One region of the Burkholderia contaminans genome, then DNA from elsewhere that is predicted to be linked to it. Evidence: riboswitches for the same ligand, from Rfam matches in the RefSeq annotation. Region 1 holds a riboswitch; each other region holds the start of a gene.

Region 1 (9,902 bases):
AAAGATCAGCATTCGTTCGATAGCTCCAGCGGAACCTTGTGAAGCTATGCCCGAATCCGTAGTGTTTGTCGCCCCAAGCTACCGCATTCCACCCCGCGCATATCAAATCAGAGGTCGCGAAGATGAATTCCAGTGCGTCTGTGAGGAATGGCATCAATGGCTCCAACTTCGCATAGTCGAATCCATCTGAGCCTCCGTGCACAAAGAAATTGCGAAACTTGACTGCGGTCTTGGCTACCAAATCAAGATCCGGAAATCGATTTCCAAATTCGTCACTCACGATAGCGACGCGATGAAGCACTTTCTTCGTTAGAGATGGCTTGTTCAACCGCCCTAGCGCCCCGAGAATACTGTCTCGCTCCACTCCAGGTGCCAATTTTTTGAAGATTTCGCGACACTCTTTCTGTGCCTTGGTTACCTCCGGCGAAAGATTAGAGGTTGCGGGCACAGCATTCGGAGGCAAAATGTCGAACATATTTGCGGCGGCAACAAGGCGGTCAATGCTGTAAGAGTTCCCTTTCCCTGTGCATCCTGCATATCGGATTCGTGCCGCTCTCCATTCCGGATCTCGACTTAACCAATTCACGAGGACTGTTTTGAACTCCTCCGGTCGGCGAACCGCGTCGAGCGGAACATCCGCCGGCTGAGGCTTGTTGTCTTCATTTTTCGTTTTTTTTGGTGCGAACGCCCAATGTAAATCAAGTGTCGAGTGTGTGCTGGTTGACTCGTTGACTAAATCCATGCGAACGGATTCAATCGCTTGCTTACGACCCGCGATAACACTTAGGAATCTGTGAATCGACATCATTCGATCGATACATTCGTCGAAGATAACTGGTTGCGAGTACTCTAGGCTCACAATCATGTGGTTCTTTATGTATTCGCTAAACGAGTTGCCGATGCTGAAAGTTGGCTGATGAGATACACGGAATCGACCAATCGGCGTCTCTACTGCGACAACCTCATATTTCCCAGAAAAATAGAAAACTTCCGGTGATTCGCCAAACTCAATTTTATGATTTGGCTCGCATTCCTTCGCAAAGGATTCAATGGCCGATTTTGATGCAAAGATATGGCCGAACGTTCCGAAGTCGTAAAAAATCGAAGGGAGGTCAGGTGTCGTGAAATGAACTGCCCGGATGGACGGCTCGCCTGGCGCAAAGTGCCGATCACCGATGGTGACAAAGTGTGGAAGAATCTCAGCGTAGTGATATCGGCCCGCGTTACCCTTATATTCACTGCCCGACGATCCGATGACGCAGTCTAGACAGCTAACTTTCCGCAGGTCACCTAGCTCGCCAGTTATCGTGGTCGACGCGGGAAACGCCGGCAGTTCTCGTTTGAGGTGAAGGCGTAATGTCGTGCGACGTCCCTTGAGATACAGGTCGCCAAACACCTTTTGCGCATCTGGCGTTGTGAATACACCAGACGTTTGCGGCTTCTGTTTTCTGGAGTTGGCCATGATCGAGTCTCAGGCAGATATTAATTGGCTACAGATTGGGTTGACCGGATTCCGATCGTCGGGGGTGTTCAGGCTGCTATCTTGCTTGTTCGGTCCGAAAGTCCGTTTTCGCAACGCGCGACAGTCCGCTCCGGGTCGGCAAGCGACGTCCGAGATAATTCACGAAGCCCTTTTTGTCCGCCTCGCTGCGTTTGCGCCACGCATTCACAGCGCTACTTGCCGTCGGCCGCTTTCAGCTTCTCGCCCCCAACCCCGCCAGCAACTTTCCCAGCAGTTCCGACAACTGCGCCTGTTCCGCATCCGACAGCACGGCCAGCAACTCGCGCTGATTGTCGATATGCGCGACGACTGCCTCATCGATCAGCGCGCGGCCGCTCTCCGTCAGCGCCACAAGCGTGCCACGCCCATCCGCCGGGTTCGGCCGGCGCTCCACCCACCCTGCCTTCTGCAGCCGGTCGATGCGCGCGGTCATCCCGCCCGACGACATCATCAGCGCGTCGTACAGCGCCGTCGGCGTCAGCGCGAACGGCGCCCCGCCGCGCCGCAGCGTGGCCAGCACGTCGAATTCGCCCGGCTGCATCCCGTAGCGCGCGAATAGCGGATTGAGACGGTCACGCGCGATCACGAGCGCCGCTTCCTGCAGCCGCCCCATCACCACCATCGACGACGCGTCGAGATCCGGACGCTCGGCGCGCCATTGCACGAGCGCATGCGCGGCTCGATCCATTAACCCTCCTTGGCTCACCAGTTATCTTGACGTCGAGATAAATCAGCATTTATCTTGATGTCGAGATACTTTACATGAAATGCGCGTGGCGCCTCACCGGGGGCCGCGTACCGATATCGAGGGCCTTGCAATGAATCGCTTCACTTCCCCCGGATGGCGGCTCGCCGCCATCGTCCTTGTCGGGCTGAACCTGCGGCCGGCGCTTGCCGCGGTCGGCCCGCTGCTCGACATGATCCAGCGCGCGACCGGCCTCAGCGACGGCGCGGCCAGCCTGCTGACGACGATCCCGATCCTGTTGATGGGCCTCGGCGCACTGAGTGCGCGGCGCCTGCAGCGCCTGACCGGGATTGCGGGCGGCGTCTGGCTGGGCGTCGCGCTGATCGGGCTCGCCTGCGTGTCGCGCATCGGCGCGCAGCACGCGTGGCTGCTGCTCGCGAGCGCCTGCTGCGCGGGCGTCGGGATCGCGATGGTGCAGGCGCTGCTGCCCGGCTTCGTGAAGGCGCATTTCGCGACGCGGATCGGCGGTGCGATGGGCGTCTATTCGACGTCGATCATGGGCGGCGCCGTGCTCGCGAGCGTCGTCGCGCCGTTCGCCGCGGCGCGCTGGGGCTGGCTCCCCGCGCTCGCGGGCTGGGCGCTGCCGGCCGTGGTGGCCGCGCTGGCGTGGCCGCTGGCCAGTCGCGGCGGCGACGCGCTCGCCGCCGGGCCGACGTCGGCGTCGAATGCGCAGCCGTCGCGCTCGCCGCGCGCGTGGCGGCTCGCGCTGTTCTTCGGCATCGCGACGGGCGCATACACGCTCGTGCTCGCGTGGCTGCCGCCGTACTACATGCGGCTCGGCTGGTCGCCGACGGCGGCCGGCAGCCTGCTCGGCGGCGTGACGCTCGCGGAAGTCGTCGCAGGGCTGACGATCTCGGCGACGATCGACCGCCTGCCCGATCGCCGCCCCGCGCTGTACGCGTCGATCGCGTCGCTGTTGGTCGGCTTGCTGGTGATGCTGGCCGCGCCCGAGGCGCTGGCGTTGCCGGCCGCGCTGTTGCTGGGCGCGGGAATCGGCGCGCTGTTTCCGCTGTCGCTGATCGTCACCGTTGACCATGCCGCGACGCCGGCCGATGCCGCGTCGCTGACGGGGTTCGTGCAGGGCATCGGCTACCTGATCGCCGGGCTGTTCCCGTTCGGGGCGGGCATCGTGCGCCAGCACCTCGCGGACCTGACGCCCGCTTGGATCGCGATGGCCTGCCTGTGTGTCGCGCTGTTCGCGCTGGCGGCGGGGTTTGCGCCGAAGCGGGTCCTGCAGGCCGCGCGTGCGTAGCGCGGGTCCCGCCGCATGTGGCCCGGCCGCGATCGGATATGGCGGTGGTCGTGCTCGACCTGAGCCCCGTCGTCGGCAGCGCGGCGTCGATCCCGATCCTCGGCGAATCGGCGTCGCCGATCGACTTCATCGGTGCCGAGATCACGATCGGCGCGGCGCGCCACACGCACCCAAGCAACTGCGCGAACGCCGCAGCGAACCCGGGCCGGCTCGCGCGTGATCAGCCTGCGCCGGCGTACAGCGTCGAATCCGTGAACCCTTCGGCGTCGAGCACCCGCCCGACCAGGATCAGCGCGGTGCGCTCGATCTGCGTGCCCTGCACCTTGTCGACGATGTCGGCGAGCGTGCCGGTCACGCGCGCTTCATCGGGCCAGCTCGCGCGATAGATCACCGCGACCGGACAATCGGCGCCGTAATGCGGCAACACTTCGTCGACGATGCGGGCGAGATGGCGCACGCCGAGATGGATCGCGAGCGTCGCGCGGTGCGCGGCGAGCGCGCCGAGCGATTCGCCTTCCGGCATCGTCGTCTTGCCCGCGAAGCGCGTGAGGATCACCGTCTGCGCGACACCGGGCAGCGTCAGCTCGACGCCGAGCGTCGCCGCGCACGCGGCCGTGGCCGTCACGCCGGGCACGATTTCATACGGAATCCCGAGCGTCTTCAAGCGGCGAATCTGCTCGCCGATCGCACCATACAGCGACGGGTCGCCCGAATGCACCCGCGCGACATCCTGCCCTTTCGCGTGCGCGCCGGCGAGCAGCGCGACGATTGCGTCGAGGTCGAGTTCGGCGGTATTGACGACCTGCTCCGCGCGATGGCCGTCGAGCACGGCCGCCGGTACCAGCGAACCCGCATACAGGATCACCGGGCATGTGCGCACGAGGCGCTGGCCCTTCACCGTGATCAGCTCCGGGTCGCCGGGGCCCGCGCCGATGAAATACACCGTCATCGAAAAATCTCCGTCAATTCATGGGGTGACCGGCCGCGCGACGTCACGCGCGTGCAGCCGGATCGAGCGCGTCGATGAGCGCCGCGGCGGAATCGAACACGCGATCGGCTCCGGGCAGCGGCGGCCGGCGCAGCATCACGACCGGCAGCCTGCGTTCGCGCGCGACATCGAGCTTGGCTTCCGTGGCGGCGCCGCCGCTGTTCTTGCTGACGACGACGTCGATGCCCGTCAGCGCGAACAGCGCGCGCTCGCCGTCGAGCGTGAACGGCCCGCGCGCGGCGACGATCTGCGCGCGCGCATTGCCGGGATGCGCGTCGAGGCAGCGCACGAGCCAGAACTGGTGTGGCGGAATCGCGTCGAGATGCGCGAGCGGTTCGCGGCCGAGCGTGAACAGCGGCCGCCTGAACGGCGCGAGCGCGGCCTCGATGCCGGCCCAGTCGTCGACCATGCGCCAGTCGTCACCCGGTTGCGGCACCCACGGCGCGCGGCGCAGCGCCCACAGCGGCACGCCCGCTTCACGCGCGGCTGCTGCTGCGTTCGCGCTGATCCGCGCGGCATACGGATGCGTCGCGTCGATCACGAGGCCGATGCCGGCGTCGCGCAGATACGCGGCCAGGCCGGCCGCGCCACCGAAGCCGCCGACGCGCACGTCGCAGCGCAGGTCGTCGGGCACCTTGCCGAGGCCGGCCAGGCTGTACACATGATGCGAGCCGAGCGCGCGTGCGATCTTCAGCGCATCGCCGGTGCCGCCGAGCAGCAGGATGCGCGCGCTCATCGCGCCTCCCCGACGAAGCGGCCCTGCCGATCGATCGCGAACATCTCGACGGCCACCGACGGCGGCACGATGTCGCGCGCGACGCGTAACGCCTGTGCACAGACGAGATCGCCGAGCGGCACGCCGTCGGCGAGCGCAAGCTTCAGCGCTTCCTGGCTCGTGTTCGCGGCGCGCATCGCGCCTTGCAGCGTATCGCTGGCGCCGGCTTCGGCCGCCCACTGCGCGAGCAGCGGCAGGTCGATGCTCGAATGGCGGCTGTGCAGGTCGAGATGGCCGGCCGCGAGCTTGCTGAGCTTGCCGAAGCCGCCGCACATCGACAGCCGCGCGACCGGTGCGCGCCGCAGGTGCTTGAGCACCGCGCCCGCGAAATCGCCCATCTCGATCAGCGCCATGTCGGGTAGTTGATAGTGCGCGCGCATCGCGTCCTCGCTTGCGTTGCCGGTGCACGCGGCAATGTGGGTGATGCCGTTCGCGCGTGCGACGTCGATGCCCTGGTGGATCGACGCGATATAGGCCGAACACGAGAACGGCCGCACGATGCCGGTCGTGCCGAGGATCGACAGCCCGCCGACGATGCCGAGGCGCGGGTTCATCGTCTTCAGCGCGAGCGCTTCGCCGCCTTCGACGCCGATCGTCACGTCGAAGCCGCCCGCATAGCCATGCTCGGCCGCCAGCGCGTCCAGGTGCGTCGTCATCATCTGGCGCGGCACCGGGTTGATCGCCGGTTCGCCGACCGGCAGCGTGAGCCCGGCGCGCGTGACCGTGCCGACGCCCGGCCCCGCATGAAACCGCACGCCGGGCGCCGCCGCGAGCGCGACGCGCGCGAAGATAAGCGCGCCGTGCGTGACGTCCGGATCGTCGCCGGCATCCTTGATCGTGCCGGCTTCCGCACCGTCGGCCGTCGCCCGGCAGAACTCGAGCCGCATCATCACGCGCTGCCCCTTCGGCAGCACGATCTCGACCGCGTCGTCCACCCGGCCCGCAAGCAGTAGCCGCGCGGCGGCGAGCGACGTCGCGGTCGCGCAGCTGCCGGTCGTATAGCCGAAGCGCAGCGGTGCGGGCTGTTCGGGGGTCTCGTCGCGCATCACGCGTCCGTTGGGTTCGTCGTGTTCGTCGTGGCCGACGACGCGGGTGTGTCGGCCGGGTCGGGCTTGCGCACGTCGTACAGCGTGACCGGCAACGGTTGTCGCCACGTATCGAAGCGGCCGAGCGGCTCGGCATGCGCGAGCGACACGCGCGTGAGCGTGCCGCCGTGCGCATCGCGCCACGCGGCGAGCGTCATCTCGCCCTGCAGCGTGACCGCGTTCGCGACCAGCCGGCCGCCGGGCTTCAGCGCTGCCCAGCACGCGTCGAGCACGCCGGGCGCGGTCGCGCCGCCGCCGATGAAGATCGCGTCGGGCGCGGCGAGCCCCGCAAGCGCATCGGGCGCGCGGCCCGCGACGAGCTGCAGGCCCGGCACGCCGAGCGCGTCGCGGTTGTGCTCGATGAAGCGCTGCCGCTCCGCATGCGCTTCAATCGCGATCGCTCGGCATGACGGATGCGCGCGCATCCATTCGATGCCGATCGAGCCGCTGCCGGCGCCGACGTCCCACAGCAGCTCGCCGGGCGCGGGCGCGAGACGCCCGAGCGTCATCGCGCGCAGGTCGCGCTTGGTGAGCTGGCCGTCGTGACGGTACGCATCGTCGGGCAGGCCGGGCGTGAGCGCGCGGCGCGGCGCATCGGGGCCGGCCGGCAGTCGAGCGCGACGAGGTTGAGCGCGGCCGTTTCGTCGATGCGCCAGTCCTGCGCGAGCCCGTCGAGACGCCGCTCGAGCGGGCCGCCCAGATGTTCGAACACGCTGATGCGCGTCGGCCCGAAGCCGCGTGCGACGAGTTCGGCCGCGACGGCAGCCGGCGTGCGGCCGTCGGCGCTCAGCACGAACAGGCGGCGGCCGGGCAGCAGGTGCCGCGCGAGCGTCGCGAGCGGCCTGCCGACGAGCGAGACCGCGCCGACATCCTGCAGCGCCCAGCCGAGGCGCGCGGCCGCGAGCGACAGCGACGACGGCGCAGGCAGGACGCGCCATTCGTCGGGGAAAGCTGGCGCGCGAGCGTGGCGCCGACGCCGAACAGCATCGGGTCGCCGCTGGCGAGCACGCAGACGGGTGACGCGCGTCGAGCCAGCACGCCCGCCGGGTCGAACGGCGACGGCCACGCTTCGCGCGCGGCCGGCAGCCGCGCGGGCAGCATGTCGAGATGCCGCTTCGCGCCGACGACGAGCGTCGCGTCGAGCAGCGCGCGACGCGCGCTGCGCCCGAGCCCCGCGTAACCGTCGTCGCCGATGCCCACTACTGTCAGCCACGCCGTCATGCACCCTTCCCCATCGTTCGATTTCCTGCCGTGTGTTGCGATGCGCGGCGGCCGGGCTGCCGCGCGTTGATTCGTTGCTGATTCCGATCCCGATCCGCCTCCGCGCCGTGCGCGTCGCCCGCCGGTGCGATACGGCCCGGATGTCGGGTGCCGAGCCGCCAATCGTACCATTGACGCGACAGCGCAAAACCGGCTGCAGCCGTGCTGCGACGCGGTTGTGCGACACATCGCCGATGCCGGATCGTCCCGAAAATCGGGTATCCTACGGCCGTTCGTTCGCCGGTGCCCCTCGGGGCCGAAGAGGGAACACAGGGCGCGCCACGCGCCGCTGTGGCTGCCCCCGCAACTGTAGACAGCGAGCCGATCTCCCCCTCATGCCACTGGTTCCACCGGGAAGGCCGGGAGCCGGCGCCGACCTGTCAGCCAGGAGACCTGCCGGCCAGAAAGTGCGTGCGTGCCAGTCGGCGTCGGGCGGGGTGTACCGATGCGTTGGCCGCGGCGCGACACTGCCCCGGTACCCCGTTGAGTTCCGCCCCCGTTTCGATTCCTGCATCGCCCGTCATGCGCCCGTCGGCCTGCCCGGGGCTCGTGCGCGTGGTTGCGGCCGCCGACGGCGGACTGTGCCGGATCAAGCTGCCGGGCGGCCGGCTCGACGCGCGCCGGCGCGTGCGATCGCCGCCGCCGCGCGGGCATTCGGCTCCGGCGCGATCGACGCGACCAATCGCGCGAATCTCCAGCTGCGCGGCGTTCGCGACGGCGCGGCTAACGCGCTGACGCGCGCGTTGCTCGACGCGGGTCTCGGCCCGTCTGTCGACGCCACGTCGAATGCCGCCGCCGACGCGGCGGCGCTCGCCGCGAGCGACGACGTGCGCAACCTGATGCTCAGCCCGCTCGCCGGCCACGACCCCGCCGCGCTCGTCGACAGCCGCGCGCTCGCCGTGCCGCTCTTCGACATGCTGGCACGCGAGCCCCGCCGTGGCGAGTTGTCGCCGAAATTCTCGATCCAGCTCGACGGCGGCGAATCGGTTGCGGCGCTCGATCATCCGCACGACATCTGGCTGGCCGCCTGGCGTCGCGGCGACGGCGCGATGCGTATCGCAGCCGGGCTGGCCGGCTGCCCGCCGGTTGCGCACGACGACCCGCCCGCTTCGGTCGATGTCGCGCCCGATCAAGTCGCTGCGCTGGTTCGCGCGCTGCTGCTCGCGTTTCTCGATCTCGCACCGGCGGACGTCACGCGGCTACGCGCGCTGCTCGCCACCTGCAGCGAACACGCGTTGCTGGAGCGCGCGCAGCATTACCTGCCCTTCCCGCTTGCAGCCGATCCGGCGCTCGCCGGCTGGCGCCGCACGCGCACCGACCCGACGCTGCGTTTCGGCGTGCGCCCGTCGCTCGATGCGGCGCGCTGCAACGTCGGCGCCCAATTCGTGCTCGGCCGGCTCGATGCGACCCAACTGGAACGGCTCGCCGCGCTGGCCGAAGCCGACGGTGACGGCACGCTGTCGATGACGCCATGGCAAGGCGTGTTCCTGCATGACGTATCGCGCGTACGCGCACCGGCCACGCTCGATGCGCTCGCGTCGCTCGGCCTCGTCTGCGCGTCGTCCGACCCGCTCGCGACGCTCGTCGCGTGCACCGGCAGCGCGGGCTGCGCGAAGGCGCGCGCCGACACGAAGCACGACGCACTCGCGCTCGCCGCCCGCATCGGCCACGCAGTCGACGTGCACCTGACCGGTTGCGAGCGCCACTGCGCGCTGCCGCATCCCGCGACGCACACGCTCGTCGCGGTTGCGCCCGCGCACTACGACCTTTACCGGCGCGACGCCGCTGCGGGCCTCGGCGCCCCGCTCGCGCGCCATCTGACGATTGACCAGGCCGCGGCCCGACTGACGGGCGCGCGGCACAGCCAGGACACCACCGATGCTTGACTACATTCGCGACGGGCAGGAAATCTACCGCCAGTCGTTCGCGACGATCCGCGCCGAGGCCGACCTGTCGCAGGTTCCGCCCGACCTCGAGAAACTCGCGGTGCGCGTGATCCATGCGTGCGGGATGGTCGACGTCGTCTACGACCTGCGCTTCTCGGCCGGCGCCGGCACGGCGGGCCGCACGGCGCTCGCGGCCGGCGCGCCGATCCTGTGCGACGCGAGGATGGTCGCCGAAGGCATCACGCGCGCGCGGCTGCCGGCCGACAACCGCGTGATCTGCACGCTCGGCGAGCCCGAGGTGCCCGATCTCGCGCGGCATCTCGGCAACACGCGCTCGGCCGCCGCGCTCGAGCTGTGGCGTCCGCATCTCGAGGGCAGCGTCGTCGTGATCGGCAATGCGCCGACCGCGC
Region 2 (9,902 bases), 1.1 Mb from region 1:
ATCTTGCCGACGTGTTCATGCAATACCAGATGCTGCCGCGCCATCCGTCGCAGCTCTATGAAATTGCGCTCGAAGGCATCGCGCTGTTCTTCGCGCTGTTCTTCTTCGCACGCAAGTCGCGGCCGATGGGCGCCGTGTCCGCGCTGTTCCTGATCGGCTACGGGCTCGCGCGCTTCACGGTCGAGTTCGCGCGCGAGCCCGACGATTTCCTCGGCCTGCTCGCGCTCGGCCTGTCGATGGGACAGTGGCTGTCGCTGCCGATGATCCTCGCGGGCGTCGCGCTGATGGTCTGGGCGTATCGCCGCCGGGCGGCGACTGCCGCTGCATGATGCAATGCCGATGCGCGTGCGATCGGCGCGTGCATCGGCACCGTGCAGGTAAACGCAAAACGCCGGCCCTCGGGCCGGCGTTTTTCATTTCGGACTGCCGTGCGCTGCGCGTTACTTCATCTGCACGGAGCCGTTGACGGTGACCGACACGGTGGCCTTGCCGCCCTCGACCGCGATCGGCGCGCTCATCTTTGCGCTGTCCATCGGCGCCGCGGCCATCGCCATCATGCGCGGGTACGGCTGCACGTTGCGGCCGCCGCCCACGTTCACGTCGCGGATCGTGTAGCTGCTGTAACCGAATGCCTTTGCGGCTTCATCGGCGCGGGCACGGAACGACTTGATCGCTTCCGTCGTCAGCTTCTGCTCGGCCGCGCGCTGCGCTTCGGGCGACAGCGAGAACTCGACGTTCGCGACCTGCATCAGGTTCGACAACTGGCCGGCAAGCTTCGACGCGGCAGCGAAATCGCGCGATTCCAGCGCGACCTCGGTGCGGCCACGCCATGCGGAGATCTTGCCGTCGCGATCGGTGCTCGGGTACACGGAGAATGCGCCCGTGTGGGCGGTGACGCCCGATACGCCCTTTGCCTGCGACAGCGCGGCGTCGGCGCGCTGGTTCAATTGCGCGGTGAGGCTGCCCGGATCCTTGGCCTGCTGCTCGTAGAACAGCGTGATGTGGATGATGTCCTGCGGCACGTCGGCGCTGGCTTGCGACGACAGCGACAGCACGCCTGCCGGCTCCGGAAAGTGCGGGTTCGCGGTTTGCGCGTGCGCGGCGGGCGAGGCGAGCGTCAGCGCGACGGGAACGGCGGCGGCAAGGGCGAGCGACAGCGCGAGTGCGGATTTCTTGGTCATTGTTGGACTCCTTGTGCGAGGGCGTGCACGCGGATCGCGCGTGCACGACGCGGGCGTACCGCGCGACGAAAAAAACGACAGCCGGCCTGATCGGCCGACAGCGGTTGCTTAGGCCGCGCGAAAGTGCCGCGAGTTCCGTTGCGGCGGTGCGTACTGACCAGATTTGACCTTTGGCGTGCGCCTACTTCATCAGCTTTTCGGTGATGAAGCGCCATTCGGCGCGCGTGACCGGCGTGATCGACAGCCGGTTGCCGCGCGCGAGCACGCGCATGTCGGCGAGTTCGTCGTGTTCGCGCAGCGCCGCAAGCGGCACGAGCGCCGCAAGCGGCACGAGCGCCGTTTTTTTCACGTAGCGAACGTCGACGAGCAGCCACCGTGGTGCTTCCTGAGTCGACTTCGGATCGTAATAGGGGCTTTTCGGGTCGAACTGCGTGGGGTCGGGGTAGGGCGTCGACGACACTTCGGCGAGGCCCGCGATGCCCGGCTCGGGGCAACTCGAGTGATAGAACAGCACGCCGTCGCCGATCTTCATCGTGTCGCGCATGAAATTGCGCGCCTGATAGTTGCGCACGCCGGTCCACGGCAGCGAGCGCTGCGGTGCGTTGGCGAGATCGTCGATGCTTGCTTCGTCCGGTTCGGACTTCATCAGCCAGTATTGCATGGATCGTGATCGACGCAGAAAGAGGCTGCTACAAAAGAAAACGGCACCGGGCTTCGCCCGATGCCGTTGGATAGGCCCCCGCCTTGGCCGCTAGGCCGGCATCCTGAACCTGAGGTTCAGAATTGGTCGCAGTTAGCAGCACTTCGGGTACATCAGACAGAGTGACGCGCGCGCCCGTGCTACAAATTTCCGCAACCGTGCACATGGCATTGGTTCAAGGAATATATGACCTTGGCGAACCAGGCAGGGAAGCTGACTGAACTGTGTTTCGTTGCGCCAATTTGACCACCGTTGATCGCCGAGATCAAGGGGAATCGACGCATCGATCAAACGTTACTGCGTCTCGTGCTGTGCGAGCACCGCGCCGAGTTGTTCGTTCATCTGGTGCATTGTACGACGGATTTCTTCCGCCGGAAATGCTTCACCGTGGCGCACGCTCGTTTGCAGCCGCAGCAATTCGGACGCGAGCGACAGCGCGGCCATCACTGCGATGCGATCGGTGCCGCGTACCGAGCTGTTCGAGCGGATTTTCGACATTTCGGCGTCGACGCGCGCGACCGCTTCGAGCAGCGCCGCTTCGGTCTCGGCCGAACAGGCGAGCCGATAGGCCTGACCGAGAATCGAGACTTCGATCTGCTTGGTGCTCATGCATGTTCTCCGTGGCTGGCCGCGTCATCGCCATCCGTACGCGCCTGCGCATCCAGCAGGTCGAGCTGGTTGTCGGCTTGCTCCGCACTTTTCGAGCGCGGCAGCTTTTCGAGAATCGCGTTCAGTTTCACCTGGGCGTCGTCGATCTTTGCCGACAGCGTGTCACGCTCGGCCGCAAGTGCATTGCGTTCATCGCGCAGTTGCGCGAGTTCCGCGCGGACAGTGTCCGCATCCGCGCGCAATTGCGCGACCTGCTCCTCGAGCGCGAGCCGTTCCGAGTGATAGCGCTTGTTCAGCGAAATCAGACGGCCAATATTTTGAGATAGGGTTTCGAGTTCGTTGAGCATTTGCTGCGTCCTCTAAAGACCCAGCATTTTAGCGCGGAATAACGCGCAATCCGACATCTGTAACGTTTCCAGTCGTAACACCCCTGCTTCTTGCCGCGAATCGGCGGGTCCCGTGCGTGTCCGGACGCTTCCTTGACGCTCGCGCGACCCGCTCCTAAACTGGCGCCGCCTCGGTGCTCGCGCGTGGAACGCGCGGTTAAACGGGAAGCAGGGCGCGGGCGCCAGACGCTCGCCAACCTGCGCTGCCCCCGCAACGGTAAGCGGCCGCGTCTCGTGACGCAGGCCGGCTCGGGCGCGTTTCGTGTGCAAGTCCTGCATGCGGGCGCGGGCCACTGCGCGTCATCGCGCGGGAAGGCGAGCCGGACCGCCGCCAGCCCGGATACCGGCCGAGACGGGGAGCCCGCACGGGCTTCGTGACGCGCGGCCCGCGGGGAGGCGGGGCGCGCCATGCTTCATGGAATCTTCTTCGATGCTGACCCCAATCGTCCGCGCGGCGTTCAGGTCACGACCGGCCGGCACCCGCAAGCGGGTACGCCGCACGTCGTGTGCGGCGCCGTGCGCGGCATGAGCGCCGCACGCGCTGCCGCGATCTGGGCCGGGCTGGCCGCCATGGTTGCGCTGCTGTTCGTCGCGTCGCTGTCGATCGGCAGCGTGCCGATGTCGCCATGGCAGGCGCTCGCGTCGCTCGTGCCGCATGGCGGCGACGCGCTGTTCGCCGATATCGTCCGCACGCTGCGCCTGCCGCGCGCACTTGCCGGCTTCGCATGCGGCGCGCTGCTCGCGCTGGCCGGCGCACTGCTGCAGGTACTGTTGCGCAATCCGCTCGCGGAGCCGTACGTGCTCGGCGTGTCGGGTGGCGCGGCCGGCTTCGCGCTCGTCGCGATGATCGCGGGCGGCGCGTGGTGGCTCGTCGATGCGTCGGCGTTCGCCGGCTCGCTCGTGTCGGTCGCGCTCGTGCTCGGTCTCGCGCGCCGCGAGCTGGGGCGCGCCGAATCGCGCGATGCGTCGCCGCGGTTGCTGCTCACGGGCGTCGTGATCGCGGCCGGGTGGGGCGCACTCGTCACGCTGCTGCTGTCGCTCGCGCCCGACGCACGCCTGCGCGGGATCATCTTCTGGCTGACCGGCGACCTCAACGGCGTGACCGCGCCGTGGTTCGCGTGGGGGCGCTGCTGCTGGCCGGCTGCGTCGCGCTGCCGGCCGCGCCGCAACTGAACGTGCTGCTGCGCGGCGACGCGACCGCGCTCGCGCTCGGCGTGCCCGTTGCGCGCGTGCGCGTGCGGATCTATCTCGTCGCGTCGCTGGCCGCTGCAGCCGCGGTGACGACGGCCGGCACGATCGGCTTCGTCGGTCTCGTCGTGCCGCATGCGCTGCGGCTCGCCTTCGGCAACGACCAGCGAATGCTGTTGCCCGCCGCGATGCTCGCGGGCGGCGGCGGCGTGATGGCGGCCGACCTGCTCGCACGCACCGTGATCGCGCCCGCGCAATTGCCGGTCGGCGTGATGACCGCGTTGATCGGCGTGCCGGTGTTCCTGTGGATGTTGTTGAGGAGGTCGATGCGATGACGAGGGCCGCACTGCACGCCACGGCCGGCGACATGAGCTGCGCGGCCGTCGGCCTGACGCTGAAGGCCGGCGCGCGTACGCTGCTCGACGGCTTCACCCAGGTGTTTCGTCCCGCCGAGATCTGGTGCGTCGTCGGGCCGAACGGCGCGGGCAAGACGACGCTGCTCGCGACACTCGCAGGGCTGCAGCCGCCGGCCGGCGGACACGTCGAGATCGATGGCCGGCGGCTTGCCGCATGGCCACCCGAGCAGCTCGCGCAGCGCCGCGCGCTGATGCCGCAGCAACTGCACGACGCATTCAGCGCGACCGTGTTCGACACGGTGCTGCTCAACCGTTTTCCGTATCTCGGTGGTTGGGGCTGGGAGCGTGACGGCGATCGCGCGGCCGCGCATGACGCGCTGGCAACGTTCGACCTCGCTGCGCTGGCGTCGCGCGACGTGCTGTCGCTGTCGGGCGGCGAGCGGCAACGCGTCGCGCTCGCCGCGACGCTGTGCCAGGATGCGCCGCTGATGCTGCTCGACGAGCCGCTCGCGCATCTCGACCTGCATCATCAGATCGATTGCCTGACCGCGCTGGCCGCCTGGCTCGACGCAGGCCCGCGCACGGTGCTGTTCTCGTGCCATGATCTGAATCTCGCACGGCGTTTCGCGACGCACGCACTGCTGCTCGACGGTCGCGGCCATGCGTGGGCCGGCCCCGTGCACGACGTGCTGACGCCCGAGCGCGCGAGCGACGCGTTCGGCTATCCGCTCGTGCTGATCCGCGAGAACGGCCGCGATGCGCTGCTGCCGGCGTGGCCCGAGCGACAATGATCTTTCCTTTTTCGATGCGCGGCGCATGCCGCGCCAACGACACGGCTTCCTGATGACGACCCCGACCCACTTCCCGCCGCCGATCGCGCCGCTCGACGAGGTGCTGCGCAAGCGCCTGCAGCACGTGATCGACCACAAGACCAAACCGCCCGGCAGCCTCGGCCAGCTCGAGGCGATCGCGTTGCAGATCGGCCTGATCCAGCATACCGAGCGGCCGGTCGTGCAGCGTCCCGTGATGATCGTGTTTGCCGGCGATCACGGGATCGCCGCCGAGGGCGTGAGTCCTTATCCGCAAGCGGTGACCGCACAGATGGTCGCGAACTTCCTCGCGGGCGGCGCGGCGATCAACGCATTCTCCGGTGTCGCGCAGAGTACGCTCGAGATCGTCGATGCGGGTGTTGCGTCGCCGCTGCCGCTGTCCGACCGGCTGGTGTCGCTGCCGGTCGCGCGCGGCACGCGCAACTTCGCGGCGGAGCCGGCGATGACGCGCGACGAGGCGATGACGGCGCTCGCGGCCGGCGCGGCACGCGTGCGCCTGCATGCGTCGCTCGGCACGAACGTGATCGGTTTCGGCGAGATGGGAATCGCGAATACGTCGTCGGCTGCGTGCCTGATGAGCCGCCTGCTCAGCGTGCCGATCGACGCGTGCGTCGGGCGCGGCACGGGCCTCGACGACCAGGGCCTCGCGCACAAGCGCGCGGTGCTCGGACGCGCGCTCGTCAAGCACTCGCACGCGATTGCGCCGCTCGACGTGCTCGCAACGTTCGGCGGCTTCGAGATCGCGATGATGACGGGCGCATATCTCGCGGCCGCGAGCGAGCGGATGACGATCCTCGTCGACGGCTTCATCGCGACGGCCGCGCTGCTGGTTGCCGAGCGCATCGCGCCCGGCGTGCGCGACTACTGCGTGTTCTCGCATGCGTCGCACGAGGCCGGGCACCGGCGCATGCTCGAGCATTTCGGCGCGAAGCCGCTGCTCGCGCTCGACCTGCGGCTCGGCGAAGGCACGGGCGCCGCGCTCGCGCTGCCGCTCGTGCGTGCGGCCGCCGCATTCCTCACGGAGATGGCGAGCTTCGAATCCGCCGGCGTCGACAATCGTGACGCCTGATCGCGCGCGCGGCGTGCAGGCCGAACTGCGCTACTTCTTCGTCGCGCTCGGCTATTTCACGCGTGTGCCCGTGCCGCGCTCGATCGGCTACGCGGCCGGCGATCTCGACCAGGCCGCCCGCTATTTCCCGCTCGTCGGCGCATGCGTCGGCGCGTGGGGCGCGCTCGTCTATCTCGCTGCGCTGCGCGTGCTGCCGCCGTCGATCGCGGTCGGGTTGTCGATGGCCGCGACGCTGCTCGCCACGGGCGCCTTTCACGAGGACGGCCTGGCTGACAGCTGCGACGCGTTCGGCGGCGGCTATACGCGCGACGACGTGCTGCGCATCATGCACGACTCGCGGATCGGCACGTTCGGTGCGGTCGCGCTCGTGATCTCGCTCGGCGTGAAATGGCAGGCGCTCGCGTCCATGCTGCCGTTGCGTGCCGCGTGGACGATGATCGCCGCGCACGCCGCGAGCCGGGCGGTGGCTGTGAGCCTGCTGATGACGCTCGACTACGTGCGGCCGGAGGGCAAGGCGAAGCCGGTCGCGCAACGAATGGGCGCACGCGCGGCGTGCGTCGCGGCGCTGTTCGGATTGCCCTGGCTGTTCTGGCCCGACTGGCGCATGGGCGCCGCCGCATGCGTTGCGCTCGTGCTCGTGCGCGCGTGGGCCGCCCGCTACTTCGTGAAGCGGATCGGCGGCTATACGGGCGACTGTCTCGGCTTCACACAGCAACTGTGCGAACTGGCGATCTATCTCGTGGTGCTCGGATGGACGTCGTCCTGATCCGTCATCCGGCCGTCGGTATCGAGCCGGGCATCTGCTACGGACGCAGCGACGTGCCGCTCGCTGCATCTGCCGATGCCGGCGCGCAGGCCGTGCGCGCGCATCTGTCGGCACTCCGTGCGCCGCTTCCCGAACAGGTCTGGACGAGCCCGCTGACGCGCTGCGCGTCGGTTGCCGAACGGCTCGCGCGGGCATGCGACGTGCCGCTGCGGCGCGACGCGGACTGGCAGGAAATGGATTTCGGCGCGTGGGAAATGCGGCGCTGGGACGATATCGATCGCGCGGCGCTCGATGCGTGGGCGGCCGATCTGATGCATGCGTGTGCGCATGGCGGCGAAAGCGTTGCGCGGTTTGCCGCGCGGGTCGTGGGTCGGGTCGACGCGGTGGCGCAGTTCGACCGGCCGCAGTGGGTCGTCACGCATGCAGGCGTGATCCGTGCGTTTGCATCGCATGTATTGCGCGTGCCGCTCGATACGTTGCTGTCGCGCCCCGTACCGACAGGGGGTGTCGTCTGGCTGCGCGCGGATGCTGCCACGCGAACGTGGGAAGCGATGCACTGGGACGAATAGGCGCGTTGGCCACTGCGTGCGAACGATGCAGCGCGCGGTCGATTCGTCTCAGGCATCCGGCACGCGATGAACGCGCAAGTCGCCGGAAATCAGCGTGGCCGCCGCGCACGCGCGGCGTCGAGATCCTCGCACAGCGCAGCCGCACCATGCGCGATCCGCGGCGACGGCCGTGTCAGCAGATCGCCGTCGATCGCGAACAGATTGTTGCGTGCCACGGCCGTCAGTGCGGGCCACGCGCGCCAGCGCGCGAGGCTCGGCAGCGGTTCGTCGGAGCGCGTCGTACCGGCACTGGTCGTCACGATCGCCTCCGGATTGGCCGCGAGCACGGCCTCGTCGGTGACGGTCGGCACGAGCGGCTTGAGCGACGCGAACACGTTGCGGCCGCCGCACAGCTCGATCACGTCGTTGATCAGGTGCGCACCATTGAGCGTCATCAGCGGCCGATCCCAGACCTGGAAGAACATCGTGACGGGCGTTCGTGCTGAGTAACGCGTGCGCAGCGCCGCGATGTCGCGCGTATAGGCGGCTGCGGCCGCATCGGCAGCCGGTTGCGTGCCGAGCAGCGTGCCGAGCCGGCGCAGCGACGACGCGACGTCGTCGAGATGCTTCGGTTCGCTGAAGAACAGCGGGATGTGCAGCGCGTGCAGCGCGTCGGTCTGCCGCTCGGCGTTGCCGTGCCGCCAGACGACGATCAGGTCGGGCTTCAGCGCGGCGATCCGCTCGAGATCGAGCGCCTTGTTGTCGCCGACGCGCGGTATCGCTTGCGCGGCGGGCGGATAGTCGCTGTACGTGACGGTGCCGACGAGCTTTGCGCCGCCGCCGGCCGCGTAGACGAGTTCGGTCGCGTGCGGCGCGAGGCTGATCACGCGCTGCGCGGGCGCCGGCAGCGTGACTGCGTTGCCGGCGTCGTCGCGCGTCGAGACATCGGCGTGGACGAGTGGTGCGTAGGCGAGCGCGACGAGTTGCGCGATTGGCGCGAGCCGGCGAAGCATGCGTGGATTCATGCGGGTTGCCGTTGCAGCGTCGGCACGCAGCGCGCGAGCGCGTCGCCGAGGCGCTGCCATTCCACTTCGCTCCCCGGCAGGCCGATGCGTACGCTCGACGGTATCGGGAAGTGCCGCGTCCAGACCCCGCATGCCGCGAGTGCCGCATGCAGTGCCGCGGCGCGCGGGTCATCGGTCCAGCTGAAGAGCGGCGTCGCGCGAACCGCGAAGCCGTGCGCGCGCAGCAAGGCGGCCAGCCGCTCGCCGTCGGCCGCGAGCCGTTCGCGGGCGGCGGCCTGCCATGCGCGATCGGCGAACGCCGCGGCGACCGCGTGGCGGGCGGGGCCGCCGACCGTCCACGCGCCGAGCATGTCGCGCAGCGCAACGATCTGGTCAGGACATGCGAGCACGAAGCCTGCGCGGATGCCGGCGAGCCCGAAGAACTTGCCGACCGAACGCAGCACGACGAGTCCGGGGCGATCGACGTGCGGCGCAAGCGACCGTGTCGCGCCCGTATCGGCGAATGCCTCGTCGACGATCAGCGTGCCGCCGCGCGCCGCCAGTTGCGCGTGCCAAGCGAGCAGGCGCTCGGCCGGCACGAATTCGGCGGTCGGATTATTCGGATTCCCGACGATGACGTGACGCAACGTCGCAGGCAGCGTATCCGCATTGATGTCGAGCGCGACGACGCGATGGCCGTGGCGCGCAAAGGCGGGCGCGTATTCGCCGTACGCGAGCGCCGCGACGCCGGCGTCGCCGGCCGGCAGCAACGCGGGCAATGCGCGGATGGCTGCCTGGCTACCGGCGACCGGCAGCACGTGTGCAGGATCGGGCGCGTGGTAGTACTGCGCGGCGCAGGCCGCGAGGCCGTCGCCGTCGTCGGGCAGCCGGCGCCATGCGTCGGCCGGGACGGGCGGGACCGGATAGCCGACCGGATTGATGCCGGTCGACAGGTCGAGCCATGCGTCGTACGGAATGCCGTGGCGGCGCGCGGCTTCATGCAGGTTGCCGCCGTGTGCGATGCGGGTGTCAGACATGATGGGTGGCCATGGCGAGTGCGCCGCTCGCGACCAGCAGCGCGAGCCACAGGGCAAGCGTGCGCGTGACGAGCGACAGTGCGGCGACGATGTGGACGGCGGTTGCCGCGGCGCCGGTGCCGAGCGCGGGACGATCCTCGATCTCGCCGTGATAGACGGCCGGGCCGCCGAGCTGCACGTTCAGGCTGCCGGCACCGGCAGCCATCACCGGGCCTGCGTTCGGGCTGT
Region 3 (9,902 bases), on a different replicon from region 1:
CCGGATCGTCTCCACGCTCGAACGCAGAGAGCCGCCGAGCTGCTCGATGGCCGCCGCGTAGTGCGCATCGGCGGCCGCCTTGACGCGCATCCATGCATCGAAATCGTCCGGGGACGGCATCACGTGCAGCGCGTTCAGCGGCACGCCGTCGCTGCCGACCAGTCGTTGCAATGCGGTGCGCGCTTCGTCGCTGATCGACGTCGGGAAGGGGATGACGCGGCTCGGCAGGACGACGCCGTCAGGTTTGTCTTTCATCGGTTCGGTTCCGTTGGACGTTGCGCGAGTCATGCGGCAGCAGGCCAGTGGCGCAGCATCACGTCCAGTGCATCGAGACTGCGCGACCACGACGCGTCGGAAGCCGGTGCGCTGTGCGCGAAACCGCCCGCGCTTTCGAGCGTGACGTAACCCATGAAGAAGCCGCCGAGCAGGCGGATCGCATGCGTTTGCTCGGCTTCCGGAATGGCGTAGCTGCGCAGCACGGCCGAGGTCATCCTGACGAGCTGGCCGCCCGCGCTTGCGGCGGCGCGTTCGGCGCTTACCGGGTGGCGCGCTGCGGCGAAGCGACCGGGGTGCTCGCGGGCGTAGTCGCGATAGACGTTGGCGAGGGCGGTGAGCGCGTCCTTGGCGGTGCGGCCGGCCAACGCGTCGGTCGCGCGATCGGCGAGTTCCTTCAGCGCGAAGAGTGCGATGCGGCTCTTGAGGTCGTCGAAGCTCGGGACGTGGGAGTACAGGCTGGCCAGTTTGACGTCGAAGTGACGCGCCAGCGCCGCGCCGGTCAGGTGCTCGAAGCCCGTTTCATCGGCGAGTTGCGCGCCGGCTTCGACGAGTTTGTCCAGGGTGATGCCGGCACGTGCCATGGCGAATACTATTCGAATTAGCGAAAAGGCTAATTGTATTAGGTTTTGGGTTGACGTCAATTTCCCGAATTCGGCCGCCGCCATGTTGGCAACGATCACCCCAGCTCGAACGACGTCACCCCGAACACGCGATCGATCGCTATCTCCGGCGCTTCTTTCGTGTACATCCGTGCGGTTTCGAACACGCTCGTCATGCCGTGCCGTTCGGCCAGCGCGACGGCCGCAGGGTTCGTTTCCGGCACGTCGAGCACGATGATTTCGCCGGGCATGCGCGCTGCCAGCGCGCGAAACAGCCCGGTGGCGACGCCCGCATCGTCGGCGAAAAGCGGGCCGATCTTGCAGCCGGTCCTGCAACGGCGCACGACACCGTAGCCGGCGACACGGCCGCCGCTGATCGCCGCGAGCGCAACGGCATCCGGCTGCGCGATCCAGGCGGAGACGAAACGCTCGCGCGCCGCGGGAAAGCACGCGCGATCGTAGGCCAGCAACTGCTCGGACGGCACGTCGGCCGCCGCTACCACGTGCGCGCACCCGATGCCGTCCACGCGTCCCTCATAGCGGATGTTGCGGTAAGCAAGCTCGAATCCGGACTTCCTGTAGTTCGCCTGCTGGGCGACGACGCCATCGAGCCCGATGTTACGGTCTCCGAGGTAACGCATGCCGTGCTGCCAGGTTCGGATACCGAAGCCTTTGCCGCGAAACCCGGGTTTTACGATGTAGAGGCCGATGAAGCCGAAGCGCTCGTCATAGGCGACAGCAGAAAGGCACGCGACCGGCTCGCCGCGCCAGACGCCGATAAAGAACCCGGCCGGGTCAGCTGCCCTGAAACAGGAAGGATCGTGCAGGCCGGGGTTCCAGCCTTCCGCCGCGGCCCATTCGATCGACATGGCGACCTCGTCGGCCGACATGGTGCGCACGATGAAGTCTCCGCCTTGGTCCATGGTTCACCTCCAGTCGCTGCGTTCACTGATTGCGCGTTGCGGTACCGGCTGCGGCGCCGAAGCAGCCATGACGGGCGATATGCGCCGTTTGGCCCCATTCTCGTCAGCGAAAAATCTATGGATGGATGGTTTCGCCGCGATTCAGCATGTCGATGAATTCCCGGATTTTGCGCGCCCGTGTTTCCGGCTTTTTGGCATGCTGTATCCGAAACAGGATCGCATATCGGTTACGGCTGTTCAGTGTTGCGAAAAACGTGCGGGCTTCCGGATTGGCGTCCAGGGCCGCCTGCAGGTCGTCGGGCACGATCGAGTTGCTGGCCGACGTATAGGCAGCCTGCCAGCGGCCGTCCTTTCTGGCTTTCTCGATTTCGCGCAAGCCGGGCGGGCGCATCCTGCCGGCGGCGATCAGCGCTTCAGCCCGGTCCGTGTTGAGTTTGGACCAGATGCTTTTTGCGGAGCGCGGGGTGAAGCGTTGCAACCAGTATTGCTCGCTCTCAGCCCGTTTTTGACCATCGATCCAGCCATGGCAGAGGGCGCTTTCCAACGCCTGTTCGTAGGTGATGGTTCGCTGCGCGGTGCCTTTTTTCGCCAGACGCAGCCATGTTCCGTCCGACGTGCTGCCGTTTTGCTCCAACCAGTTTTCCCATTCGATCTGGCTGGTCAATGTCAGCGCGCATTCGGTCATGTCACTGTCCTGAATGGTGGAGTCCATGTGCGGGGAAGGCGTCCGCAGTCTAACAGCGTTGACACGGACAGCAACGTGCGCAGTGCGACGAAAGACCGACGGCTCGGTAGTCGTCGGTCCATCGCCCGGTTTTGGGGTGGCATCACCCGTTTCACGAACCCGGCGGCGCAGGCATCGGATGCACCATGTCAAACGAGAGGCCTTGCCACCTGTCCGGCCAACGCCTCCCCATTCCCGTCAGAACGTATAACTCACCTTCCCGAACGCCGTCCGCCCGAGCGTGTTGTACCCATACGCGGTCATGTACTGCCGATCGAACAGATTCGACACCGTCGCCGACACCGTCAGGTGCGAATTGATCCGGTACGACGCGCGCAGGCCCACCGTCAGGTACGAAGGCAGATAGGTCGAATTCGCCGGATCGTCGAACGTCGTGCCGCCATAAAGCAGCGACGCCCCCGTGCTCAACGCATGCAGGTGCAGTTCGTCCCACGTGTGATCGATGTTGAGGCTGACCGTCTGGCGCGGCCGGCGGTTGAGCCACGAGTCGTTGGTTTCGTCCTGCGGATTCAGGATCCCGACTGCCAGGCTTACCGGCGTCGAGCGGCCGATCGTCCCCTTGTACGACAGGTCGATCCCGCGAATATGCGCGCGGCCGATGTTCATCGGCGAGAACGTCGCCGGGTTGTACGCGATCAGGTTGGTGACGCGCGTATCGTAGATCGCGGCCGTGAACGTGCCATACGACGTGTTCGCATCGATCGCTGCCTCGACCGACGTGTTGCGTTCCGGGCTGAGGTTCGGATTGCCGTAGCCGGGGTAGTACAGGTCGTTGAACGACGGCAGCTTGAACGCATTGCCGTACGACGCGCGCGCCGTGTATACCGGCGTGATCGCCCACGCGAGCGCCGCGTTACCCGTATTCACCGACTGCCCGGCGATGATTTCATGACGCCCCGCGAGGAACATCGTCACGCTGCCGAGCGTCGCCGACTGGTGCAGCGAGAACGCGGAATCGTTGCGCGTCGGCACGCCGTTCGGAATGTCGACAGGCAGGAATGCCTGCTCGCGCGTGAAGTCGTATGCGAGCTTGGTTTCGCCCGACAGCGGCAGCCCGAACAGATGGAATCCGCGCTCCTGGTGCGTCAACGACGTCGACGTGCTGATGCGCTGCGAGTTGATCTGGTCGGTCGGGATGGCCGGATCGCTCGCGTAGATGAACCCGCGATCGTTCGCATAACCGAACGACTGGTCGAACTGCGTGTCCGGCGTGATGTCGAGGTGGAACGCGATACCGGTCGTCAGTTGATGATCGAGCTGGCGGTTCGCGTAGCCGCTGTTGTCGTAGGACAGATCGGACCGGTGATACAGCGCGAACGTCGAGATCGACCAGTTGTCGCGTGCGTAGCCGACGCGCGCATCGAGATCCTGCGCATGGTACGGGTTGCGGCCCGCCTCGTGCCCGTATGCGAAGGGGCGCGTCGCGTCGATGCCGGCCGTGTTGTACGAGTGCAGGCCCAGCGAGTAGGTGAGCCCGCCGAGTGCGGCGAGCGGCCCGGTCGACGGCACCGTGCCCGACGTGCGCAGTTGCGTGTCGAACGCCTTGTTCGACCCGCCGCCGAACGACACGGTGGTCTGGTTCGGCTGGTTGGCCGCGCGGCGCGTGAAGAGCTGCACGACGCCGCCCATCGCATTGGCGCCGAACGACGCGGCGGCCGGCCCCGAGATCACTTCCACACGTTCGAACGCTTCGGTCGGCAGGTCGGCCCACGGCGCGATGCCGGTGGTCGGCGAGCCGATGCGGATGCCGTCGATGAACACGGCGACCTGGCTGGCCGACGAGCCGCGGATGCTGACCGACGCGGACGAACCGGGGCCGCCGTTCTGCGAGACGGTCACGCCGGGCAGCGTCGCGAGCGCCTGCGTGATGCTCGGGTCGCTCGGCGACAGCCGGTCGAGATCGGTGCGCGTGAGCACCTGGGTCGTCGCATAGCGCTGGTCGAACGACTCGGGCAGCCGGCGTGTGTCGGTGACGTTGATCGTCGGCAGGTCGGCGGCGTCGGCGGCCGGGGCCGGTTGCGCAACCGTGGTGTCGCCGGCGGCGTGGGCGAGCGGCGAGAGAAGCGCGGTCGCGGCGGACGTGGCAAGGAGGTGTCGAATCTTCATGAGGCTGTCGTTGTGGTCGGGCTGCGCATGCGTCGATCGTGAGCGCGCGGCGGCAGCACCGGTTTTGTTATCCGTGATCGGGCTATCGCGCGGCCGGGTCGAGCGGGCCGCGGTCGCGGGCGTCGGCGCGGCACATGCCGGCGGACGCGATCGATAGGGAGCGGCGCGCGCGAGCTGGCGGGCCGTGCATGCCGGCGGTGTGCCGGCGCGACGCTTCCGGTGAGGAAGCAGGTGCGGTAACAGTGGACATCGGGCGGATCCTGAGGTCGGGCCGTCCATGCAACGGGCGACCGCCAATGGCGGTGCCTGGCGCGCCGGGACACCCCGCCCGGTGCGGCTGCTTGGACCTCGGGTCGATGGCAGGTCTCCTGGCTCGCGGGTCCTGATTCGTGCCGGCCTTCCCGGTTTCCCAGTGGCATGCAGTGGCACGGATTCGCCGCTCACAGTTGCGGGGGCAGCCGCAGATTCGAGGCGCGGCCTCTCCTGCGTTCCCTTTTGATCCCATCCCTGGGAACCATCAGCGCGCAAGGGTAATGGCGTGCGCTCCGGCGCGTCAATTGTCGGGCAGCCCGCGGATGCGAAAAAACGTCATCGATGCGCAAAAACTTTCGAAATCCTGTCTTTCATGCGTCGATGGCGCGTTTCATGTCTGACGAAATGGCGTGGTTTGCTGCCATGCAATCGCGCCGGAACCGGGTCGGGGCGACACCTGTCCACCTGACGAACGCGCGGCGGAAGGCTTCCTCGCCGCCGAACCCGAGATGCGCGGCGATCCGCGCGACCGGCCAGTCCGACTCGCGCAGGCAGCGTTGCGCAGCCTCGGCGAGACACTGCTCCCGCAGCACGTGATAACCGCTGTCTTCGGCCGCCAGCCGCCGCCGCAACGTCGCCTCGCTCACGCCGAGCCACCCGGCCAGCTCGGCGAGTGCCGGCAACGCCTGCTCGTGCGCGAGCGCCGCATCGAGAAAGCCGCGCACCTGCTGCGCCCACGACACGACGGCCGGCGCCGCATCGATCAGGCGAAACGGAAAATCGACGAGAAACGCGTCGAGCTCGGCCGGCTGCCGGATCACGCGGCACTCGAGCCGCCCCGCATCGAATGCGAAGCCGTAGCTCTTGCGGCCCACCTCGACCGGCGCGTTGAACAGCCCCAGCAAAGGCATCGCGTCGTCGCGGCGCGGATGGCCGAGCCACACGTCGGTCGGCCGCAGCGGCTGCCCGATCAGCCAGCCGAACAGCTGCAGATAGCAGAACAGCCCTGTCAGGTCGACGAGGCACGCGGCCGGGCTGCGTGTGCGGCGCAGCGAATCCATCCGGAACGTCGCGCGCCCGTCACGCACGGCGAGCGACAGCGCGCCGGCGCGCGGCGTCAGCATCTCGCCGAATTCGCGCGCGCAGCGGATCGCGTCGTCGAGCGTCGCGCAGCTCAGCAGGCAGCGGCACATCAGGTCGACTTCGCGCTTGCGCATCGGCGGGTGGCCGTCGCCACGCGCGACCTGCGCCTCGAGGCGTTCGATCGCGTCGCGGTACAGCGCGACGAAATCGCCGGGCGTCGCTGCCGGTTGCGGCGGCTGCGCGTCGCGGTCGGCCGGCGGCGCGCCGCTGCGCGTGAGTTCGCTCAGCAGGCGTGCACCGAGGCCCGGCAAGATGCGGCCGCGGGCCGGCATGGCGCGCTGTTTCATGAGTCTCCCGATCTGAGCGTTGTGACAGGGGTCGGTGAGCGCGGTGGTAGGGGTCCGACAACCGTCGCCACGCAAGAATGCTATCCACGCCGACCGCCTTCGGCCTCACCGAAACGGCGTAGGCACGCTGCGCATCCTGTAACGAACGACCCCGGACGACACGCGAATGATCCAGATCGTAGACGAAATCACGCTCGCGCCCGAGCGTATTCCCGATGTGCTTGCACTGCTGCGCGACCGCTACCTGCCGGGCCACGCGGCGCGCGGGCTGACGGCAACCGGCCGCTGGGTGTCGCCGCCCGTCGCGGTGCCGGGGCAGTGGAGCACGCTGTGGCTGACCTGGCACGTGGCCGACGCGCCGGCCTACTACCGGATGCGCGCGCTGACGGATGCCGACGTGGTCGGTTTCTGGATGGCCGTCGACGCGCTGTGCGACGTGCGCCGCCGCCATGTGATGACGGACGCCGATGCGCCGCTTCCCGCGCTGACGGAGGTCGATCATGCGGCATGACACGGCACAGGTATTCGTGTCGGCGGATTGCGATGCGGGCGCGATCGAGCATGCATTGCACGCAGCCGCGCACGCGCGGGCCGGCACGAAACGCGTGGCATTGGCACGCAATCTGGACGGCAGCTGGGGCGCGGGAGACTACACGCTCGACGTATTGCGCGACGAGTCGGCGGCCGACGGTACGGTGGATTTCGGCGCATTGGCTCGATTGCCGGGCATCGAGCGCATCGACGGCGCTCGATGCCGCGCGATCGGCGGCGGCCTGCGCGAACCGGCGCTGCGCGAGGGCGTGTGGCGCACGCTGATGCTGCGCACGCCGCCGCAGGCCGGCACAGTGCGGATCGCCGCGCTCGAACGCGAACTGCTGCAGATGCCCGCGTTCATGCCCGGCATCCGCAACTGGCGCCTGAGCCGGATCGAGCCCCCCGGCGCATGGACGCACGTGTGGCAGCAGGAATTCGCGCACGTCGGCGATCTGCTCGGCGAATACCTGATGCATCCGTATCACTGGGGCTGGGTCGACCGCCGGTTCGACGCCGAAAGCCCCGACTGGACGGTCGATGCGATCTCGCATGCGTTCTGTCCGCTCGCGTCGAGCCTGCTGGCGGATACGGCGGCCTGACGCGCAGCCCACATCAAGCTGACGTCAAACCAACCCTGGAGACACGAAGATGCGAGCCCTGTTGATCGACCGCGTCGGTCATTCCGACACCTTGCGAATGGCCGACGTGCCGGCCCCGACGCCGGGCCCCGGCGACGTGCTGATCCGCGTGGCCTGCGCGGGCATCAATCCCGCCGACTGGAAATGCCGCGAGGGCTACCTCGGCGCATTCATGCAGTACACGTTTCCGTTCGTGCTCGGTTTCGACGCGGCGGGTGTGGTGGAAGCGGTCGGCGAGGGCGTCGACGGATTCGAACCCGGCATGCGCGTGTTCGCGCAGACCGACGTCGGCGCGGGGCGCTGGGGCGCGTATGCGGAATACGTCGCCGTGCGTCACGACTCGGTCGTGCGCGTGCCCGACGCGGTGAGCCTGGCGGAAGCCGCGACGGTGCCGACGCCCGCGCTCGCCGCATGGGCCGGCCTGTTCGACGACGGCGGGCTGCAGGCGGGCCAGACCGTGCTGGTACACGGCGGCGCAGGTGCGGTCGGCACGTTCGCGATCCAGCTGGCGGTGCAGGCCGGCGCGCGCGTCGCGGCGACGTGTTCGGCGCGCAACCGCGAGACGGTCGAAGCGCTGGGCGCGGCGGCGAGCATCGACTATCGCGCGCAGGACATCGCCGAGGCGCTGCGCGCCCGGCGCCCGGCGGTGTCGACGTCGTGCTCGACGCGGTCGGCGGCGGCACGCTGGCCAATGCACTCGACCTGCTGGCGCCGGGCGGCACGCTGGTGAACATCATGACGCTCGCGGCCGGCGATGCGGAGCGGCTCGCCGCGACGGCGGCCATTGCCGCACGGCGCGGCCTGCGCACCGCGATGACCTACAGCCGGACGCCGAGCGGCGGCACGCTCGGCCGGATCGCGGCGCAACTGGAGAAGCGCGTGCTGCGCGTGCCGCGTTTCGATCGGTTTCCGCTCGAACAGGCGGCCCGCGCACTCGATCTCGTTCAAACGGGCGAGGCGAAAACGAAGCTGGTGCTTCATGTTGCGGATATCGCCCGCTGAGCGGCCCGCACGCACATCACAGGAGACAACGATGACCGATTCCCGAACCAGCGTACTGGCCGGCAAGTGCGCGCTCGTGACGGGCGCAAGCCGCGGCATCGGCCGTGCGATCGCGCAGCGCCTCGCGTCCGAAGGCGCGACCGTCGTCGTGACGGCGCGCAGCCTCATGCAATCGGCGACGACCGCCGGCACGCTCGCCGAAACAGTTGCGCTGATCGAGCAGGCCGGCGGCCGCGCGATCGCGCTTGCGGCCGACCTGTCGAACGCAGCCGAGCGCGATGCGCTCGTCGGGCGCGCGGCGCAAGCCGCCGGCGGCCTCGACATTCTCGTCAACAACGCGGGCGTGGCCGACTACGCGTGCGTCGACGCGATGCCGATGACGATGTTCGACACGACGATCGAACACTATCTGCGCATTCCGTTCGCGCTGGCGCAGGCCGCGATCCCGCTGATGCGCGCCCGTGGCGCAGGCTGGATCGTCAACGTCGGCTCGGTGACGGCGCTGCCGCCGCTGCGGCCGTTCGACGATTTCTCGCGTGCGGGCGGCGCGACCGTCTATGCGGCGGTGAAAGCGGCGCTGTCGCGCTTCACGCAGGGGCTCGCGGCCGAACTCGAAGCCGACGGCATCGCGGTGAATCTCGTCGCGCCGAGCACGGCGATCCGCACGCCGGGCGCCGCGCGCTACATCCCTGAAGGCTATCCGACCGAGGACGTCGCGTATCTCGCCGAAACCGCGCTCGCGCTGTGCCGCCTGCCGGCGCGCGAACGCACGGGCCTCGTCACGCACAGCCTGCATTTCCCGCTCGCGCAGCAACTCGCGGTGCGCTCGCTCGACGGCCGCACGGTGCTGCCGCCGCCGGTGGTTCCCGCGTATGCGCATCCCCACATCGACCCGACAGGACTTTGATTGACATGACGAATTCGATTCGCTTCGACGGCGGCACCGCCGTGATCACCGGCGCGGCCAGCGGCATCGGCAGCGGGCTCGCACGCCACGCCGCCGGGCTCGGCATGCGCGTCGTGCTGGCCGATCTCGACCCGGCGAAGCTCGACGCATTCGCCGCGACGCTCGACACCGAGGTTCTGTGCGTGCCGACCGACGTCAGCCGGCCGGAAGCCGTCGACGCGTTGGCGAAGGCCGCCTGGCAGCGCTTCGGCGGCGTCGACCTGCTGTTCAACAACGCCGGTGTGATGGCGACCGGCTTCAGCTGGGAAATCACGCCGGAACGCTTCGAGCGCAGCTTCGCGATCAACGTGCACGGCGTGTTGAACGGCATCCGCAGCTTCGTGCCGCGGATGCTCGAGCGCAACGTGCCGGCGCGCGTCGTGAACACCGCGTCGGTCGGCGGGTTCCTGCCGAGCCCGCTGATGTCGCCTTATTCGGCGACGAAATTCGC

What was found. Region 1 has a riboswitch for cobalamin ahead of cobG (precorrin-3B synthase). Riboswitches for the same ligand answer to the same signal wherever they lie in the genome.
Region 2: linked by a shared signal. The riboswitch ahead of LXE91_RS01125 (FecCD family ABC transporter permease) and the one ahead of cobG (precorrin-3B synthase) in region 1 are both predicted to bind cobalamin.
Region 3: linked by a shared signal. The riboswitch ahead of LXE91_RS18645 (TonB-dependent receptor domain-containing protein) and the one ahead of cobG (precorrin-3B synthase) in region 1 are both predicted to bind cobalamin.

What each region holds. Positions count from the first base shown of each region.
Region 1 covers NZ_CP090640.1:2,992,003-3,001,904, reverse strand. Annotated here, with positions in the region: gene LXE91_RS13950 (ApeA N-terminal domain 1-containing protein) at 1-1,462, opposite strand, end outside; gene LXE91_RS13945 (MarR family winged helix-turn-helix transcriptional regulator) at 1,695-2,189, opposite strand; gene LXE91_RS13940 (MFS transporter) at 2,320-3,498, shown strand; gene cobM (precorrin-4 C(11)-methyltransferase) at 3,719-4,447, opposite strand; gene LXE91_RS13930 (cobalt-precorrin-6A reductase) at 4,491-5,222, opposite strand; gene LXE91_RS13925 (cobalt-precorrin-5B (C(1))-methyltransferase) at 5,219-6,307, opposite strand; gene cbiT (precorrin-6Y C5,15-methyltransferase (decarboxylating) subunit CbiT) at 6,307-6,855, opposite strand; gene LXE91_RS13915 (cobalt-precorrin-7 (C(5))-methyltransferase) at 6,852-7,559, opposite strand; cobalamin riboswitch at 7,831-8,021, shown strand; partial or broken gene cobG (precorrin-3B synthase) at 8,129-9,492, shown strand; gene LXE91_RS13905 (precorrin-8X methylmutase) at 9,485-9,902, shown strand, end outside.
Region 2 covers NZ_CP090640.1:230,526-240,427, reverse strand. Annotated here, with positions in the region: gene lgt (prolipoprotein diacylglyceryl transferase) at 1-329, shown strand, start outside; gene LXE91_RS01150 (SIMPL domain-containing protein) at 441-1,181, opposite strand; gene LXE91_RS01145 (EVE domain-containing protein) at 1,363-1,842, opposite strand; RNA gene ssrS (6S RNA) at 1,914-2,095, opposite strand; gene LXE91_RS01135 (cell division protein ZapA) at 2,176-2,490, opposite strand; gene LXE91_RS01130 (hypothetical protein) at 2,487-2,837, opposite strand; cobalamin riboswitch at 2,992-3,242, shown strand; partial or broken gene LXE91_RS01125 (FecCD family ABC transporter permease) at 3,402-4,399, shown strand; gene LXE91_RS01120 (ABC transporter ATP-binding protein) at 4,396-5,211, shown strand; gene cobT (nicotinate-nucleotide--dimethylbenzimidazole phosphoribosyltransferase) at 5,264-6,319, shown strand; gene LXE91_RS01110 (adenosylcobinamide-GDP ribazoletransferase) at 6,309-7,085, shown strand; gene cobC (alpha-ribazole phosphatase) at 7,070-7,654, shown strand; gene LXE91_RS01100 (cobalamin-binding protein) at 7,744-8,658, opposite strand; gene cobD (threonine-phosphate decarboxylase CobD) at 8,655-9,674, opposite strand; gene cbiB (adenosylcobinamide-phosphate synthase CbiB) at 9,667-9,902, opposite strand, start outside.
Region 3 covers NZ_CP090641.1:187,627-197,528, reverse strand. Annotated here, with positions in the region: gene LXE91_RS18665 (alpha/beta hydrolase) at 1-255, opposite strand, end outside; gene LXE91_RS18660 (TetR/AcrR family transcriptional regulator) at 285-956, opposite strand; gene LXE91_RS18655 (GNAT family N-acetyltransferase) at 953-1,798, opposite strand; gene LXE91_RS18650 (YdeI/OmpD-associated family protein) at 1,914-2,483, opposite strand; gene LXE91_RS18645 (TonB-dependent receptor domain-containing protein) at 2,721-4,649, opposite strand; cobalamin riboswitch at 4,991-5,183, opposite strand; gene LXE91_RS18640 (helix-turn-helix domain-containing protein) at 5,273-6,331, opposite strand; gene LXE91_RS18635 (hypothetical protein) at 6,498-6,842, shown strand; gene LXE91_RS18630 (Dabb family protein) at 6,832-7,464, shown strand; partial or broken gene LXE91_RS18625 (NADP-dependent oxidoreductase) at 7,514-8,505, shown strand; gene LXE91_RS18620 (SDR family NAD(P)-dependent oxidoreductase) at 8,537-9,412, shown strand; gene LXE91_RS18615 (SDR family NAD(P)-dependent oxidoreductase) at 9,418-9,902, shown strand, end outside.